3 regions of the Paenibacillus sp. RS8 genome follow, and region 2 is predicted to be linked to each of the others. Evidence: predicted binding sites of a transcription regulator. Region 2 holds the regulator's gene; each other region holds the start of a gene.

Region 1 (6,322 bases), 330 kb from region 2:
CTGGTTATTCACCAGCTACTGAGATTACTGTCAATGGACAAGTAATTACAGATGAAAAGACCTCATCTCGTCTGTTAATTAATCTGGATGATGGTACTGGAAGTCAAACGACCCAGAATGAAGGTACCACTGATACTACTGACCAGACTAATGAAACAGGCCAATAACAAAAACGATGCATAGACTTTGGCTGCGCGGGGAACATAAGATTGTTTCCAGTTCTTAGCCAAAGTGAGGTGACATTCTTATGATCGTTAGCTGGATTGTAGCTGGACTTGGGGTTATTGTCAGTCTCATCGGATACTATATGACGCCAAGTGCTTGGGGCTATGGAATTCTCGGTTTCGGTATTGCACATATTGTGCTTGGAATTCTGGATATGTTTCGAAGCCCGCTCCGAAGCAGATAGAAAACTTAGAAATGAGCGTCTCCGAGGGGATACTCCCCTGTGGAGACGTATTTCTACCATTGAACAGAACTCATTTCGAAGGAAAAGCTCCACTCTGTGGGGCTGTTTTCTGTGTCGGGTGGGGTACATATTATCCAAAATTAGACTTAAGGGTATCATTCTTTTATAATAGTAGCAGACTAAAAAGTACAAAGGACGTGGAGTTATGAGTTCAGAAAGTTCATTTGATATCGTATCTAAAATGGATATGCAGGAATTAACTAATGCGATCCACCAAACAGAGAAAGAAATTGATAACCGATTTGACTTTAAGAACAGTAAAAGCAGTCTGAAGCTTGAGAAAGACGCACTTATTATCGCCTCTGAGGACGAATATAAGTTAAATGCTGTTATCGATATTTTACAATCGAAGATGGTGAAGAGAGGTATCACGCTGAAGAACTTGGATTTTGGCAAAGTGGAGCCTGCTTCCCTGGGAAGTGTTCGTCAGCGCTTAGGTCTTAAGCAAGGGATAGATCAGGAGAACGCAAAAAAAATTAACATCCTGATTCGTGATTCGAAATTGAAGGTGAAGAGCCAGATTCAAGGAGATCAGATCCGCGTAACCGGTAAGAGTCGCGATGATTTACAGCAAATTATCCAGATTTTGCGTAAAGCTGATTTGCCACTGGACCTGCAGTTCAACAACTTAAAATAGAATTTTGTACCCCGCAGTGCTTATCAGCACCATGATGCGGGGTGCTTTGTATTTTTTTTGACACCTATATATAGCTATAATATACTTGCTTAAGTAGAAATAGATGAGCCTGACTCAGGTCATTTGTATGAACGATTTAGGGGAGGAACTTCAGTGAATTTGCCCAACCGCATCACGCTAGCACGTATTTGCCTGATCCCGATTATGATGTTTTTCTTACTGGTGGATTTTAGCTTTTACCCAGAACCAATACATTGGGGCTCTTTCCAGCTATCTGTTAATCATTTGGTAGCCGCTGTAATCTTTTTGCTTGCAGCCAGCACAGATGGAATAGACGGCTACATAGCTAGGAAATATAATATGGTGACCAACCTCGGTAAGCTCCTTGATCCGTTAGCGGACAAGCTGTTAGTTTCCGCTGTTCTGATTTCACTTGTCGAACTGGGCAGATGTGATTCATGGATTGCAATTGTTATCATAAGTCGTGAGTTTGCAGTAACCGGGCTTCGCCAGATCGCATTGTTAGAGGGGAAAGTGGTTGCCGCCAGCAAATGGGGCAAGATAAAGACGGTTGTACAAATTGTAGCGATCTCACTGCTGTTGTTGAACAATTTTCCATTTCAATTCGTCAGCATTCCTGTAGACGATATTGCCATTTGGGCTGCAGCTTTGATCACTATTTACTCTGGAATTGATTATTTTGTGAAGAATAAAGAGCTGCTACAGCTGCATAATGCTTAAGCATTTTAGGTAGCTACATATAGGAGAGGTAATAGGTAAAGTACCTATTACCTTTTTTAAACCCTAAAGGCAGTGTGTCTACATTATAACTAGGAGGCGAAAGCCAGGGATGAAAGCGGAGATTATTGCAGTAGGCACGGAGCTTTTGCTCGGTCAAATCGTAAATAGTAATGCCCAGTTTCTATCTATAGAGTTAGCTGCTATTGGGATTGATGTATATTTTCAAACCGTAGTTGGCGATAACAGCAGTCGCTTGCAGCAAGCTATTGAAATCGCTCAAAACAGAGCTGATGTTATCATTTTTACAGGTGGTATTGGTCCGACAGAAGATGATCTTACAAAAGATGCATTGGCTGCTTCTTTAGGTCGAACACTCCATATAGATCGTTTGGCAATGGATCATGTACAACGTTTCTTTGATGATCGTAAGATTGTAATGACAGAGAATAATCGTAAACAGGCACTTATAATTGAAGGAACCACACCTTTGCCAAATGAGATTGGTCTTGCTGTGGGTATTGCTTTTGAGCATGAAAAGAAATATTATATTGTGCTTCCTGGTCCGCCTCGCGAGATGAAACCAATGTTCGTAGATAAAGCAGTACCGTGGCTTCAGCAGCATGCTCTGACGTCAGAAATGCCACTTTATTCTAAAATGCTAAAATTTGCAGGTATCGGAGAATCACTGCTTGAGGATAAGCTCATAGATCTGATTCACAGCCAGACAGACCCAACCATAGCTCCATATGCAAAAGAGGGAGAAGTAACCGTTCGTATTTCGACAAAGGCGCCTTCCGAGCATGAAGCTTTCAAGAAGCTGGAGATTCTGGAGAAGCAGATCAAAGAGATTTTGCCAGAGCATTTATATGCGAATATTGATGTACCACTAGAACAGCTAATTGTAGATTGGATGGCGGATGCAGGTCTGACTTTAAGTGCGGCGGAGAGCTGTACCGGAGGCTTGCTGATGGAGAGTATAACCAACATACCAGGTAGCGCTTCGATGTTTGCGGGAGGAATCGTCTGTTACTCGAACGATCTAAAGAAAAAACTTCTGAATGTGCCAAGTGCTTATTTGGAGGGGCCTGATGCTCCAGGGGCGGTAAGTCGTGAAGTTGCCGAGGTGTTGGCCGATCAGGTGAGAATGATTGCGGACAGTGATTTCGGTTTATCTGTAACAGGCGTAGCAGGACCAGGCTATTCTGAACGTAAACCAGTCGGACTTGTATTTATTGGTTTAGCTGAACGCGGGCGTAAGACAGAGGTATATGAGCTTAATCTTAAAGGGACACGTGAGAATATACGACTGCGTACTGTTAAAGCTCTACTGTATCGACTATGGCGTAGACTTGAGGAACGCAAGGTGGAGACACCACTTGAGGGTTCAGACTTGTAATGGGAGATTAGCCCAGTTATAATTGGAACATACGGAAGAACCGTGGCACTGAGATTTCTTTGCTGCGGTTTTTTGTATATTTGCAGAGATTTTGATCAATGTTTTTGGTTATGATCATAAGTCGTTGATGTCCGGTGAAGTAGAGAAATCAGTTAACTTCTATATCCGGAAGGAGGCTTACAATAAAAGGGATAATTAACGCTTGAGACAAAAAAAACGAATGTATGTTCGAAAAAAAGCTTGGCAAGACCTCAAAAACACGTTATTATATTATTATAAACAGTGAAGGAAGTGGTCTGATTGTCAGATCGTCGTGCAGCGCTTGATATGGCGCTTCGTCAAATAGAAAAACAATTTGGTAAAGGTTCGATCATGAAACTGGGAGAATCCACTCATATGCAAGTGGAAGTTGTACCTAGCGGATCTTTGGCACTTGATATTGCGTTAGGTATAGGCGGACTTCCAAAGGGACGTATTATTGAAGTATACGGACCTGAATCCTCCGGTAAAACAACTGTTGCTCTTCATGCTATTGCAGAAGTGCAAAAACAAGGAGGACAAGCTGCATTTATCGATGCTGAGCATGCGCTCGATCCGAAGTATGCACGTAACTTGGGCGTAAACATTGATGAATTGTTACTATCTCAGCCAGATACGGGTGAACAGGCACTTGAGATTGCTGAAGCACTTGTACGAAGTGGCGCAGTAGACATTATTGTCGTTGACTCCGTAGCTGCTTTGGTTCCTAAAGCGGAAATTGAAGGCGATATGGGTGATTCACACGTCGGCCTACAGGCTCGTTTGATGTCTCAAGCGCTTCGGAAGCTTTCTGGTGCCATTAGTAAATCAAATACAATTGCTATCTTTATTAACCAGCTTCGTGAGAAAATTGGTGTTATGTTCGGTAACCCTGAGACAACTCCGGGTGGACGAGCACTGAAATTCTACTCTTCCGTACGGTTGGATGTTCGTCGTGTGGAAAGTATCAAAATGGGTAACGACGTTGTAGGTAACCGCACCAAGATCAAGATTGTGAAGAATAAGGTAGCACCTCCATTTAAACAAGCTGATGTTGATATCATGTATGGTGAAGGGATTTCCAGAGAAGGAAGTCTTGTAGACATCGGTACTGAAATGGACATCGTGAATAAGAGTGGTGCATGGTATTCCTATGAAGGCGAGCGTCTCGGCCAAGGACGTGAGAATGCCAAACAGTTCTTGAAGGAACATCAAGATATTTCGCTCATCATTGAGAACAAGATTCGTGAAGCAAGTAATCTCTCCACTATTGTTGCTGCACCAAATGAAGCGGAAATCATTGCAGAGCAAGAGGAAGAAGAAAAGCTACTTCTCGAAATCGAACAATAGAATTTATTAAGGAATAGGACGCCCTGTGATTCATTGTTGCAGGGTGTCTTTTCTTAACGCATCAGAAATATTTATTTGGGGGGTCCTCGCAAAGTACCTGAGTACGCATCGAATTTAAGCTACACTTTGTGGGGGATATTTTATTGCTATGAGGTGACAAGCAACTATGGTAATACAGCTGGATATGGATTTTGAATCGGATGAGCAGGACTTACAAGTTCTTGCAGATTTTCCTGATGGAGAACTTTTAGAAATCACTAAGGTAGAACGTCAGAAGAAATCGGATCACCGCTATATCATACATTTCGGAGCTTATAACATGACTGTACACGAAGACGTCATGATTAAATATCGGATGATTACTGGGAATTCTTTTATGAAAGCCGATTTGGAGGAAATTGTTGTTGCTGATGAGCGACAACGAGCTTATGTAGAAGGACTTCGTTATCTAGAACGAAAGCCACGAACCGCTATGGAAATGACTCGCCGTTTACGGCAGAAGGAAATAGGGGAGACTATTATTGCGGAAGTGGTGCAACGGCTACAGCAGGAAAGACTTCTTGATGACCCTTTGTATGCAAAGCAATGGGCAGAGCAACGCATTACGAACCAACGCAAAGGAAAGATGTGGATTCGCCAAGAGCTACGTGAGAAAGGAATCGACAAATCTTTAATCTCGGAGGCCTTGGAGAATATCAGCCCAGAACAAGAACTTGAGAGTGCACTTCAGACCGGACGTAAGAAATGGAATCTCATCCGAGGTGAAGCTGCAGATAAGAGAAGAAAGACTGGCGCCTTCTTAATGCGGCGTGGATTCTCAGGCGATATGGTGCGTCAAGTGATCAATACTTTACTTGAAGAAGACAATTATGAGGGTGAAGATGAGGAATTTTACTAGACTCACTGATTCTCTTGACATTAATGCGCATATCGACTCTCTTGACAATGTCTTTTTATAAATAATAAAATATAACATGAATCGGCATAAAGTAAGAATCCTTTTTCCTTCCCAAAAAGGGGACTTTTTAAAACGGTTCGCGTACAACTCATATGAAATGTAATCGCCGGATAAGGCGGGCAGTGTGCATGTGCAGCATGTGCAGTATGGCAATCGGTTGTTTACCGGTTTTTTGTATGGTGATGAACGGATAGTTTAACAACTGCACAATTCCCAGGGGGATACCTTGGAGAGGAACCAACGAGGAGGTGAACAGATGCAAGCATGGATCTGGGTCATTATCGTTCTCGTTGTAGCTGCATTATTCTTTGGGTTCGGTTATTTTATTCGTAAATCCCTTGCAGAAGCTAAAATTCAAAGCGCAGAAAGAGAAGCCGTAGTCATCGTGGAGAACGCGAAGAAGGACGCAGAGGCGCTGAAGAAAGAAACGGTATTGGAAGCTAAGGACGAAGTCCATAGAATCCGTACTGAAGCTGAGAAAGAAACTCGTGAACGTCGGAATGAAATCCAACGGCAAGAGAGACGTTTGCTGCAAAAGGAAGAATCTCTGGATAAAAAAATGGAATCGCTTGAAAGAAAAGAAGAACAAGTAGCTAACAAAGAGAAACGAATTGATGAAACCCAACAGCAAATTGATGTTATTTACAAAAACCAAGTCACTGAATTGGAGCGCATTTCCAATTTAAGCATCGAAGATGCAAGAAGTATTATTCTTAGCAATGTTGAGCAAGAAGTTCGCCATGAAACGGCTCA
Region 2 (6,322 bases):
CCAAAGTGCTTCAAACGGATTAATCCCAATCATTTTTGTAAATGGGTTCGTTTCGTATGATTCATATAGTGCTATGGCTTCTTTACGCACCGCAAGTTCCAGTTCTTGTGGATCAATCGTATCCCCAGCGGCTTCACATGCAGAACGAAATGCTTCATTGACGCTCCGATCATCCCAGAGCAGTGTATCATCAAGGTCAAATAGTACAGCGGAAATTGGCATTACAGGTCTCCCTCTCCCATGGCTGGTTAATTTCTATTCGTGAACTACTTCAATTTGGTGAGCTTTTGCGAATGCTTCCAGTCGAGTCCCCATCGCAGTTGTATCATAACGATTCATAAGTCTGGTAAAAATCCATTTCGTGCGTTTGCCTTTATGCTTAATAACAACAGCTCCACGCGAAAGGATAATTTTCTCAATATCAGAAGCTGGTAAATAGCGTTCGCGATTGAATTTTATAGTGGATAGTCTAGCATTCTCCACCTTCAAATACGGACGTCGGAAAAACAGAAGTGCTGCTAGTAAGTAGTACAAAACGACTCCTAGCCAATTCATCAGCATACCATTGCCTTTGGCCTGATCTACCGAACCAATCATCCAAAACATAGTACCAAGCACTAATAACACTACTGGAAATGCAATGTTACGGCCTTTAAAGGTTTCACTGTTCTTGCCAGGAGATTTGGATTTTGATGCGTAAATCGTTTCCTTCCCCTGTTTCTTTCTTTGCTTGTTAATTTGCTGTGTGTTACGTTGAACCATTCTTTCCCAAGAACGGGCCATATGCGTTCCCCCTAGTCATCCAGTAGTATCTATGAAAAGGAACAGGGTGTTAATGCTTAAGCCCCTTGTTACCTTGTTCATGCTCATCATTATCGACCAATTCAATCGTATTCAATTGTGCTCGGAAGTTATTGCGAATATTCCCCAAATAGATTTCACGAAGCTTGGCGCGTTCCGCCGTTTCCTCTTGATTAAGGCCTACGCTCTTCTGTTTGCGTGCCAATTCGTTAATACGCGCGACCAACTCATCAATGTTCAAAACTTTCCCTCCCCATATAAATTAATTCTAACTCTGCCATGAGAAAAAGAGCTTGTCAAGGTTTACTCCCTGCAAGCTCTTTATGTCCTTCTATTATGTTCTTAGAATATTAATAAATAGGTAAACTGAGAATATCTCCAGCATTAATCTGACTGCCTTTAATGCCATTAGATTTTTTAATTCCTTCTATATATACAGCCGTCTTCATATCCGATGGTTTATTCTCAAGAGCAATACTCCAAAGTGTATCTCCGCGTTCAACCACTACGCGCTTCTCATCCTTCATTAAAGTAGTAGATCCTGCAAATACATTACCTACTACTGTGAGTCCTGATAGTACGAGCACAATGATCAATGTAAGTTTAATAACAAAATCTCTCCGGAACAAACGCATCAATCCTTCAAGCAAAAGCGCTGTAATCTCTTTAATCTGAGCTGAATAACGGGTAACAGGATTATGTCCTAAAGATTCAACCACGGGGGCTTTATCGTAGATGCTACGGTATGTACTGTATTTTAACATGAATATCATCCTCCAAACACTTGTTCTTACTTTTGAAATTATAATAACACGAACATGTGTTTTGTTCAATACTATTTCAGAACAATTGTTCTCTTTTTTTTGAAAAGAGTAAATCACCCTATCATCTATAAAAAGAATCCAGCTGATCATTGTTTTAAAGTTCGCTTTATCAATACGAGACTACCATTTATTAACTCTTTCGAATTAATATTTATAATAGTTAGAACTTATGTTTGTGCGAACGGTAGTTCTATGTTATAATTTTCCCAAACATTACTATATGGGGTTGATTCCAATGTCAAAGATTTCAAGTCGCCAGCTGGCGATCCTGGAATTTATACGTAGCGAAGTCCGCAGCAAGGGTTATCCTCCTTCCGTTCGGGAGATTGGAGAAGCTGTTGGTCTTGCTTCCAGCTCCACAGTTCACGGTCATTTGGATCGGCTAGAGAAGAAGGGACTTATCCGTCGAGATCCAACGAAGCCTCGTGCAATAGAATTGCTTGGCCAAGAGGATTCCGAGAATGTCCATCATTTCGCACAAACCGTCGCACGCATTCCTGTCGTAGGTAAGGTTACCGCCGGGGTTCCTATCACTGCTACTGAGAATATTGAAGACTACTTCCCGCTTCCAACTCACTATGTTGGAGATAACAAAGTATTTATGTTATCGGTTCAAGGTGACAGTATGGTCGAAGCTGGGATAATGAATGGTGACTATGTTATTGTCCGTCAACAACAGACAGCTGATAACGGAGATATCGTTGTAGCTATGACCGAAGAAGATGAAGCTACCGTTAAGACCTTTTATAAAGAACGTGATCATATACGTCTTCAGCCGGAGAATCCGGCGTACGAGCCTCTTCGCCTTAATCGCGTGACCATTCTCGGCAGAGTTATCGGATTATTTCGAGATATCCACTAAGTATGCACTCCTACCAAGCCAAAACGGATACCGTCCATTAAAGGACGGTATCCGTTTCTACGAGAAGCATAAAGATACTGTTTACTGTAATATCAAAGGCTGTTCCACAAATGTGGAACAGCTTTTTTTTGTTTTCTAACTCAAATCATCCATACTAGAACACGCGTTCGCATACGCTAAAATGGCCATTTTCTATTAATAACCGTTTAGGCTTTCTGCTCATATCCTATTAGAAAGGAGTGTTGCGCAATGCCAAATTACCGAATTATTGTAGATCTGACCCAGCGTATGCTGTATCTTCTTGATAACAACATTGTGATCAGAGGTTTCCCCGTCGGAATCGGTAAAATGTTAACCCAATCACCCTTGGGTGACTTCACTATTATTAACAAAGAACCCGATCCAGGTGGTCCATTTGGGGTCTTTTGGATGGGTCTATCTAAGCCTCACTATGGAATACATGGAAATAATGATCCCTCCTCGATAGGTCACGAAGTTTCCCACGGTTGTATTCGGATGTACAATGCGGATGTGCTAGCACTAGCTGCGATTGTTCCGATTGGAACACAAGTAACGATCAGGAATTAAATCTATCCATAAATAAACACACTTCACTCATGGTTCAATGAATGGGGTGTGTTTGTATTTAAGTATTTTTGATGGCGTAATAGGAATTATGTGGTTATATGTCGAATAATGTTAACAGGATTTCAAATAGAAAGGAAGTGTCTGGTTTTGAACAACTCCAAAATTAGAACCCTCGTCGATTTTAAAGTCGATGCACTTGTTAAACTCTCAGGATTATTGTTAAATAACGATCAAGCTAGTGGAAAAAAAGTAAATCTACTCACCTCATTTGGCAGTATTCAAGGGACGATCTCCCCTTCCGCCTCCAATAAAGAGGATGTTTTTGACTTAAAATCTCTAATGGATGATGTCATTGTAGATGAATACATATCTTATTTAGGTGCGGAACATCCCGATAAAAATTTCAGCTATAACTTTGTAGTCCTCAATGATGTTTCTGTAAGACCCTATGCTAACTTTGAATCATCGATCGAATACAAACAGCTAATTGTGTATACCGATCAAATTACGGCATTCAATTTCTTATAATTTTGACATATTTACATTAATAACTCTAATCTAAGCACTCAGTAACTGCCCAAGCATGCATAAAAGGCGGATCTCTGGGTGCTTTTTTTTGCTAATGCTGTAATTGTTCCTATATTTCAACGAATTTCACTTTTAGCAGATACTAGTCGAGAAGATTTAGGCATATCTTTCATTAAGTAATAAATCTTGTTCTGCAGAGATAACTAGGAGGTGTGATTCCATGCTGATTTTCTTGATGTACATATTTGGTATTATAGGAATTGTATTAATTCTTAGTGCCGGTTTTCTAGAATTGAAAAAGCTATCTACTTCTTCAGATCTTTCAAAGCTGTTAAACGCAATCTCATCCTTTAACATCATATTCACCAAAACGTTCATTCCACCCAATCAATCTCACTTGATCGCCCTTAACGAATCCTATAAGAAAATAGCCATAGGCAGTAGCGATCCGAAAACACGTAAAAAAGCTATAGCAAAACTGTATTCCTTCGATAATGTAATGGGATCAGAGATTGTTGTTAACGCGCTAACCCATTCAAAAGTATCCAAAAGACAACAAAGCAGCAAAGCAACCGCTTCAAGTGCGAATATTAATGTGCTTAATAGCGCTGACGAAGAGGCTAGTGTTATTGAGGAACTTACGCTTAAAATATATATGAACAGCAGTGAAATGCCTGTGTATAGTATCTCCTTCTTGCCAGGCTTATTGCCCATTAAACAATCCGACAATCAGTATAAAGAAGCTTACTCCCAAGTACAGCAGTTGCATGCATTTTTCAGGACGATCGTATCCGAATAATTATCTGATTTTTTCCGCAATAAAATGTGTGAAAATCGCTATGTCTTTATATGGTGATTCACTGCCTAATTTAAGCTCCAGCTCCACCATGTGTTTATTCCAATCTTCATCCATTTTCACTTCATTTTCTGCTATGTAACCATAGATATTATGTATTCCGTAAGTGCATCTAACCTCGTATCCGCAATTCTCAAACCATTCCGCCAATTGATCATTCGTATAGATCGTAATTTCTGTTTGAATAATGCCACTATATTCTCGCATATTTCCAATGCTATCCAGAGCTCCCTGAGGATCTTTATTCATAATGGCTTTCTTCATCACCTTGGCCACAGGATTATGAGCGATCAGAGAGAGCATTCCATTTGCAGATTGTTTTTTACTAATGTCTATTAACATTTCTTTGGGATGTTCAAGATATTCAAGCACGTTGTGGCAAAATATCCAGTCATAACGCTCCCCCAACACGTCTGAATCCTGTAACGTAGTTACGCTATAAGAAATACCGAGACCTTCTTTCATCGCAGACTCTTGAGCCTTCGCTATCATCTCCGTCGTCGGATCTATTCCGGTTACTGTGTACCCCTTTCTGGCAAATTCATGACTAGTTATCCCAAACCCACAGCCGATATCTAAAATCGATGGCTTCTTTTCTAAAAGGATGTGATTTTCAATTTGATGCCAGGCGGTCAGGTAGAACAATCTCCCCCAAGGCATTTGGATATAATTCGAATAGGAACGCATCGATTTTGCAAAGGCTTCAGTTGTTGGTAACATTACTCCACTACCTCTTTCCTCTCAATTAATATCTCTATTTCCAACAGATGAAATCTACAAGCTCACAAGCTACAAAAAACGGTCCTCTTTGAGGCCGTTTTACTGTTTTTAAAAACCATCAACGTATTTCTATTTCTACATCAACAGAACATCTATCTTTTTATTAGAATTGCAAGCTAAACCCATTAAACCGATGAATCCCCGTACCATGTGCGACAAGTCCCTGCTCACGCAAAGCACGAACCGCCTGCTTTACTTCATGCAAAATAGATGGATCTAGACCTAACGTATTATGAGAGCCGAATACTTGGGTCACCTTTGGAATGTGCGCAATCTTTTCTAAAGAAGCCACTAAATCTTCCGGACTAGTCGAAGGATAAAATGCATAAACAGGTGTAACATCATACAATAAATCCCCTGTAAACAGATACCCTTTGGCATGATCAAAGACGCTTATATGGCCTGGTGAATGACCCGGTGTGTGGTAAATTTCTAATTTACGCCCTCCTATGTCAAGCACATCTCCCTCTTGCAATAGAGCTGTCGGTTTACCCTGAAATGGTGTGTATGTACTAGGATCAAAGGATTCAGGTGGAGTTAGCGTAAGGTCTCTGCTCATATCTTTTCTGATCTGTGCAAGGGACAAGCCTTGTATTCCATTCGTCAGCCAATCCTCATCCTCTTTATGAACATAGATCGTATCGAATTGTCCATGACTGCCGATATGATCTGCATGCACATGTGTGGTGATAACAGCAATAGGTAAATCCGTTAACTGATCTGTGATTCTTTTTATATTATCGATGCCTAAGCCTGTATCAATCAATACAGCTTGTTCTTTTCCTAACAGCAAAAATGAATGCACCTTTTCCCAATGACCATATTCACTTATCGCATACGTTGTCGGGTCAATTTCCGTAACTGTGAACCATCGATCTTCCATCAAGTGCGATCCTCCAACCCGTTCCATTTCTCCCGGACCTGTTCTTCACCTTTATAATAATCCGCCTGATCATCCGCTTGATAGATCTCTTGATATGGGAGAATGTTGATTTTACCTGAGTCAGGATATTCGCAAACATCTATGCCCTGATTTGTTCGAAGATCAAGATACCTGCAGGGTGCTTCCGTATGATTATAAAG
Region 3 (6,322 bases), 1.5 Mb from region 2:
ACAAGTCCCATCTTAAGCTCAGCAAGTCCTGTCTCTAGGACTCCGGTGAACACATCAAATTCAAATCTCTCGTTGCCCATCATCTCAACGATCTGATCTAACAGATCAAGCACTGCACCCCACAGCTGACTATGTTCTCTAGCCTTCTCGGGTTGCCCCTTTTCCATAGAATCAACACTAAGTTTCTCCAGCTTACGAGCAACATCCGTCTCATCCAGCAGCTTGTACACGGCGGTACAAAGTTCAAGACCGCTTCTACTCTTCTGTATCCGTTTCTCAAAAGCAAATAAAGGACCCGTTATACTGGCACGGCATCGTTCCATCGTAGCAAGCAGTTCTTCATCCATCTGTCTGCCGCCTTCCAGCGACAAGCTAGGGATCCCTTTCCAAGAACGGCCATCGGTCCAGCGATACCCTTGAATTCCACAAGCCAGCACATAATTCTCTAAATCATCCATATCCTCACGCGTAATACTACCGTCCAGCGGAAGCAAAAGCTCTGTCTTTACGCAGCGGAAAACATCCTCGAAGCGCCAGCGTCGACGCACTATATCCAATGCGGAACGTACAAACTCTACCAATGGATGATGCAGCTCATTTACCTTCTGGTCCAGAAAAAATGGCACTCCATAATCTTGGAACAACGGTTTAATCAGCTGTTCGTAATCTCCAATATTACGCATTAATACGGCCATTTCACCATATTTTGCACCTTCATCTCGTGCCAGCCTGATCATTTCACGCAGCGCTCCCTCAACCTCTGCTCTGTGAGAAACTGCTGCACCTATAGATATTGCTTCATTTGCCAGTTCATCTGCACCAAACCAGACCTTTCGACGGTCATATCCCCTTTCGAGATGAGCAAGAGCAGGACTTTCTTCAAAACGCGGAAGAACCGCTGGCTCCAAAAGCTCGTCCCACACATCCATGCCCAGCTCTTCAGCTATTCCACGCAGTTTAATGTAAGTAACCGCAGTTGGGTGAAATAATTCAAGCTCATTCAACTGATCTCCATAGGGATAAGAGCGATCAAGTGTAAGTGAGACGGTCAACTTCGATGCTTGCTGCATTAATTCTCTAAGCACTACGAATTCCTGCGGGGTAAAGCCATGGAACCCATCTACCCAAATCTCCGCTCCACGAATGTAGGCGGAATCAGGAATATGCTCAGCTAGTTCCGCTAAACGATCCTCTTCATCGATGTAGAGACGCGACATCTCCTTCTCTAAATCGCTGAATACCACCTGTAAATCATCTAGCTTTCCTTCAAGAATAGGGCTTCTTGCAATAGCGCCTCGCATTGCAGACAACTGTTCCTCTAAATCAGTGGAAGCCAAGCAACAACGCTTCATCTCCGTATGCAGTTGATTCAGCCGTTCCACAAAACCCGGTCTGTCTGCTGAGGCACCGAACAATTTTAGTTCCTCTTTGCGACGGCGGATAATTTTATAAATTAACATCTTTTTGCCTTCTTCACTGATAGGCAGGCTAGCGCTACCCCCAGTTTCCTGTTTCACCCGATAGGCAAGCCGAGAAAAGCTTAGTGTCTGCGCCCGAATGCTCCCCTTCACATTCCCTACGGTGAGAAGCCCCCGTTCTGCTCCAAAAGAACCTTGCTCCGGTACTAGAATAATGATCGGTGCGCCAAGAGGTTCCTGCTCTAATGAAGAAGAGATAGACTCCCATATTTTTGTTGTCTTGCCACTGCCTGAGCGGCCTAGTAAAAAGGTTACCGACATAAATGATAGACTCCTTCCGTAGCGGAGAAAATGTATATGATACAAGGTGAAATACTCACCGTGTGATGATGTTCAAATGAAAAAGTTCAGTCGTTCCTCGTCCCATCAGTATAGCATAACTGCACAAATCAGAACATGCGTTTGCTAGTATTTTCTAATGATTTACAATAAAAAAGCTACGAAATAAACAGCAACTAACGTATTTTGTTGACTTGCTGTTTAGTATTTCTAGTTTGTTAATACCCGGTGCGCAACATTCGATACTTTCTGTTTGGAGCGTAGAGTTAAGGTTCGGGTTTCAACACTCAACATTTTCGCTTCTGCTAGCTACATTAATTACTTGTGGGCTCAGGAGTCGTTATTCATGAAATTTCGTGCTGTTTTTGCAACTTTTCGGACTCCAGTGAAGCTATTCGTCGCGAAAGTCCCCCATCTCGGCTAGTTTGAGGTCAATAGCGCCTTTGGAGTCCGCAACGGTCAAAATCTAGGCTTTCTTCGCTGTTTAGTTTCGTTTGAGTCCTATAGCAACTTCTTCCCTATGAACACTCTAAAGACTGGAGTCGTTGATTTAACGCCGTTTTTGAATTGAAAAATCGTTAGCTTTTGAAAAATAAGTCTTAGACTGCCGCTGTTATCGTTGAACTAACGCATACTAATCCTAAGAGGCTTATAGAGTTAATCTGCCAGTTAGGTTAATAGATAACATTGAACTATAGTTAAATATTTATCTAATCGGCGAAGTATAACGTTCTTGTCCTCAGTCAGGGGCAAGAAACGTGATTCCTTAATCAAAAAAAGCCGCTAAATTAGCGACTTTCAATCTAACATGTGCGTTTCTTAATGAACAGTTGTATCTGATAATCCCACTGCAATATTCCAGTCACAATAATGTTATGAAGAACAAAATCTGGACACACATCGTATTCCGTCTTCGCCCTTTCAAGTAACTTTTGTAATACAGCATCCTTATTCTCTTCGGTACAAATTGCACACAGATAGTCCCCTTCTGGTAGTACAGTCAGCCCCTCTAAAGACGGATATTTCAAGCAAACAGCAAATAATCGTGTTATTCCTTCAGTCGTGAACATTCCTGCCATATCTTCAAACAGAAATTCTGAATGTAGAGACGTTTCAATTTGTTGATAGAAATGTCTGTGATAGTCCCATAAATTCTTAAGTGTGGGGCTTTCCATTTTATTCGAAAGCATAATTACCCTTTCCTCTATATGTCTGACAAAGTAATTTTCACTTTGACTATAACCGTCGTGGAACTTATTTTCATAATGTAGATAGGCACGTTTAATTTTCGATTTTGCATACTGTAGACGAGCAATTTTATCGTCTGCTCTTTTTTCTGCTTGTTTTAGAAATGCAATTACTTTAGAGAGATCATTCTGCTGCAAAATATCTTTAATATCCATTAAAGTAAGATCCATTGCTTTAAGCAGTTCAATGGTTTGCAGCTTTACGAGCTCCTGCTCGGAATAGTATCGATATCCCGATAATTCATCTTTATGGCATGGCTTGACTAATCCAATACGATCATAGTGCCGCAAGGTCTCAGTGGTCATCTCTACGATCTCTGCTGCTTGCTTAATTGTAAAATAGTTCTTCATATCTACCCTCTTGACCTTTTTGTAACACAAAAGTTTATGATGATTAAAACATATGCGACTGATAAACGCAACGAAATACAAAATGAATTTATTACCAGAAAGGAAGGCAAACATGAAGAACTAAACCATGTATCAAAGGATTATCAAACATTTATTGCTGTCTATGCAGTCATATTGGTATGGTTGGCTGACAGATCCTACTTTAGTGACTATCATTTTGTGTATTTATTCCAATCTAACCCTTGCAACATATTTGGTAGACTTTTTCAAGATCATTTGTTCAACTCTACTGCTTTGTTGCATATCGGAACTTGTCTGCATAGCAGCTTAAGATTGGCATTGGTAGGACAGGCTATATTTAAAAGAAAAATGATTTAACGAAGGAGCGTTTTATAATGAAAAGTACTGCAAAAAAATCACTAACTACTATAGGCATATTGCTGACACTATTGATATCATTAGCAGGATGTTCCTCCGACTCCACTTCCATGGAGGAAAAAAATTACACCATACCTGCCCAAAAGATTGATACCTTAACAATTGATGTAAAAGATAAAAAAATAAATATCCTCCAATCTAAAGATGAACAAATTCATATTGTTTACTATGAAAGTGAGAAAGATTTTTACAAGATTGATCTATCTGACGATAAAGAACTGTCAATGGTAAGTGACAGTAATAAGGAATGGAACGACTATATCGGAGGAAAAGGCTCGCAAGTAACCAGAACTATTCAGGTATGGATACCTGATGCAACTTTAAAAAATTTGAGTTTAAAAACATCAAATGAAAGTATCGTATTACCAACAATCATGTTTTTAGGGACAGTGGAAGTAAACATAAATAACGGAAATATCCAACTGGACAAATTGAATGTAGGGACGGCTATAACCCTTGAAACAAAAAACGGAAATATTAGCGGTTCAATTTCAGGGTCATATGATGATTTCGCGATCTTAAGCAAGGTAAAGAAAGGTGATAGCAATTTGCCTGCCAATAAAGAGAATGGTTCGAAAAAATTATCTGCTTATACAAATAACGGCGATATTACCTTACAATTTTCTGAGTAGTGATGTACCCGAGGGCCAAAATTAAGCTTGATCGTGACTTCCTTCAAAATAAAGTATAAGCCGCATTACAGCGGCTTATACTTTCTGGATTACATTCGGACTCAGGAGTCGCTATTCATGAATTTCGTGCTGTTTTGGCAACTTTTCGGACTAAGCGGACAAATCTTGTTAATCCCGAATTCAACTTTTTCAGAACATAACAAAAAATCCGTAAAAGGAGACCTCAAATGAGGACTCCTTTTACGGATTAAAATCCATTACCTATATGTGAACAGCCAGCTTATTTCTTACTCCGCACTTCAAAAATTGCAAACTTCAGATAATGCCCTTCGTTAACGCCTAGAATCTGCGGATGGTCTTTCCCTGCGGCACGCCATTCCACAAGTCTCAATACTTTACCAGCATCTTTTGCTGCGTCTGCAATCGTTTCGAGGAATAGGTCCGGCTGCATGTGGTAAGAACAACTTGCGGTAACCAAATATCCACCTTCATTTACCAGCTTCATGCCATGCAGATTAATGTCCTTATAACCGCGGCATGCACCTGCTACTGCACTTTTAGTTTTGGCAAACGCTGGAGGGTCTAGGATAACTACATCCCAAGTTCTGCCTCCACCTGCTGTCATCGGTTTGGAGGTATCGGTTTTGGTTGCTTTGCCCCCAGATTTAGCATTTGTAGTCGCTGCTGTTGATTCTGTTCCGCTTGCAACCGTCGCCCGCTCTGAACGTTCCTCCAGCCCCTTAACCTGATTGCGCAGATAGGCAAAAGCATCATCCACTACAAATTCCACTCGATCACTAAAGCCATTCAGCTCCACATTGACCTTCGCACTCTCTATAGCATGAGCGGAAACATCTAGGCAGGTTACTTTTTTCGCGCCATATTTGCATGCATGCAGAGTGAAGCTGCCTGTGTGTGAGAAGCATTCCAGCACTGTAGCACCGTCCCAATAAGGGAAGGTTACGTGTTTACCACTCTTATTTACCGGCAAATTCTGTAGCGAGCCATCTTCTGCTTCGATTTCTTGCAGTGTTATGCCGCTTCGTCCACCCCAGCCCTTCATGAGTGGCGCAATGGATGCTCTATTCTCACGCTGATCAAAGAAATAACCTGTCTTCTGGCCTTCTTCGATATCTACTACCAGCTTCAAGCCATTCTCACTTACAGTAACATGCCGTGGACATTCCCCGTATAGCACCCCTGTAGTCTGCTCCATCCCTTCCAGCTCGCGCACGCTAACATCACTGCGTTCATAAATACCACGCGGTGCCATAACCTGTACAAGTGCTTCAACAATCTCTGTACGGCGCTTGTCCATTCCGAGTGTAAGCAGCTGCACAACTAGAATATCCCCGAACCGATCCACAATAAGCCCTGGTAAAAAGTCCGCTTCACCATATACCAAACGGTAAGCATCTGCTCCCGGCAGGAACCGATTTCTATGCTGCAGACAATTTTCGAACCGCTCAGCGAAAAAAGCGGTGTCCATGATAGCCAAAGGTCCCTGTGATACAATTCTCACCCGAATTTGTGATGCTGGATTGTAATATCCTACAGCCAGAAACCGACCTTGATGATTAAGGACATCAACCAATCCCCCTGCTTCCGGGTTTCCTTCTACTGATGCCACTTCACCTGCGTAGACCCATGGATGGCCCTGTTCTAGTCTCTTTTTGCGATTGCGTTCTAAAATAACCGATGCCAATGACTTCAACTCCCTGTTTTTCTAAAAATGATTTTATACATGTCCTACACGTTACTTTCATATATTGGTGTACAACCCTCGTCCAAAGGAGTATGCCCTATGTTCCGTGATCTGCTTTTCCCTATCATATATGGTCTTGTCATTTTTCTGGCTGGCATGAAGCTAATGGAAACCGCGTTGTCCAAGCTTGCA

What was found. Region 2 encodes LexA, which represses DNA repair genes until DNA is damaged. Its sites were predicted from a motif close to CGAACATATGTTCG; they were not measured.
Region 1: a site for LexA is predicted at 3,461-3,474, ahead of recA (recombinase RecA). Genes of this name have one in related genera too.
Region 3: a site for LexA is predicted at 1,870-1,883, ahead of addB (helicase-exonuclease AddAB subunit AddB). Genes of this name have one in related genera too.

Annotation. Positions count from the first base shown of each region.
Region 1 covers NZ_CP168131.1:5,726,689-5,733,010, reverse strand. Annotated here, with positions in the region: gene ACDZ28_RS26995 (RodZ domain-containing protein) at 1-167, shown strand, start outside; gene ACDZ28_RS26990 (hypothetical protein) at 248-409, shown strand; gene ACDZ28_RS26985 (YajQ family cyclic di-GMP-binding protein) at 615-1,106, shown strand; gene pgsA (CDP-diacylglycerol--glycerol-3-phosphate 3-phosphatidyltransferase) at 1,260-1,847, shown strand; gene ACDZ28_RS26975 (competence/damage-inducible protein A) at 1,957-3,243, shown strand; gene recA (recombinase RecA) at 3,544-4,611, shown strand; gene ACDZ28_RS26965 (regulatory protein RecX) at 4,778-5,509, shown strand; gene rny (ribonuclease Y) at 5,826-6,322, shown strand, end outside.
Region 2 covers NZ_CP168131.1:5,396,909-5,403,230, forward strand. Annotated here, with positions in the region: gene ACDZ28_RS25485 (HAD family hydrolase) at 1-222, opposite strand, end outside; gene ACDZ28_RS25490 (hypothetical protein) at 256-783, opposite strand; gene ACDZ28_RS25495 (DUF896 domain-containing protein) at 833-1,042, opposite strand; gene ACDZ28_RS25500 (LysM peptidoglycan-binding domain-containing protein) at 1,152-1,565, opposite strand; gene lexA (transcriptional repressor LexA) at 1,861-2,487, shown strand; gene ACDZ28_RS25510 (L,D-transpeptidase) at 2,737-3,075, shown strand; gene ACDZ28_RS25515 (hypothetical protein) at 3,223-3,603, shown strand; gene ACDZ28_RS25520 (hypothetical protein) at 3,824-4,402, shown strand; gene ACDZ28_RS25525 (class I SAM-dependent methyltransferase) at 4,403-5,179, opposite strand; gene ACDZ28_RS25530 (MBL fold metallo-hydrolase) at 5,343-6,122, opposite strand; gene ACDZ28_RS25535 (cupin domain-containing protein) at 6,122-6,322, opposite strand, start outside.
Region 3 covers NZ_CP168131.1:6,884,629-6,890,950, forward strand. Annotated here, with positions in the region: gene addB (helicase-exonuclease AddAB subunit AddB) at 1-1,739, opposite strand, end outside; gene ACDZ28_RS32250 (MerR family transcriptional regulator) at 2,561-3,355, opposite strand; gene ACDZ28_RS32255 (DUF4097 family beta strand repeat-containing protein) at 3,751-4,425, shown strand; gene ACDZ28_RS32260 (class I SAM-dependent rRNA methyltransferase) at 4,706-6,130, opposite strand; gene ACDZ28_RS32265 (Na/Pi symporter) at 6,230-6,322, shown strand, end outside.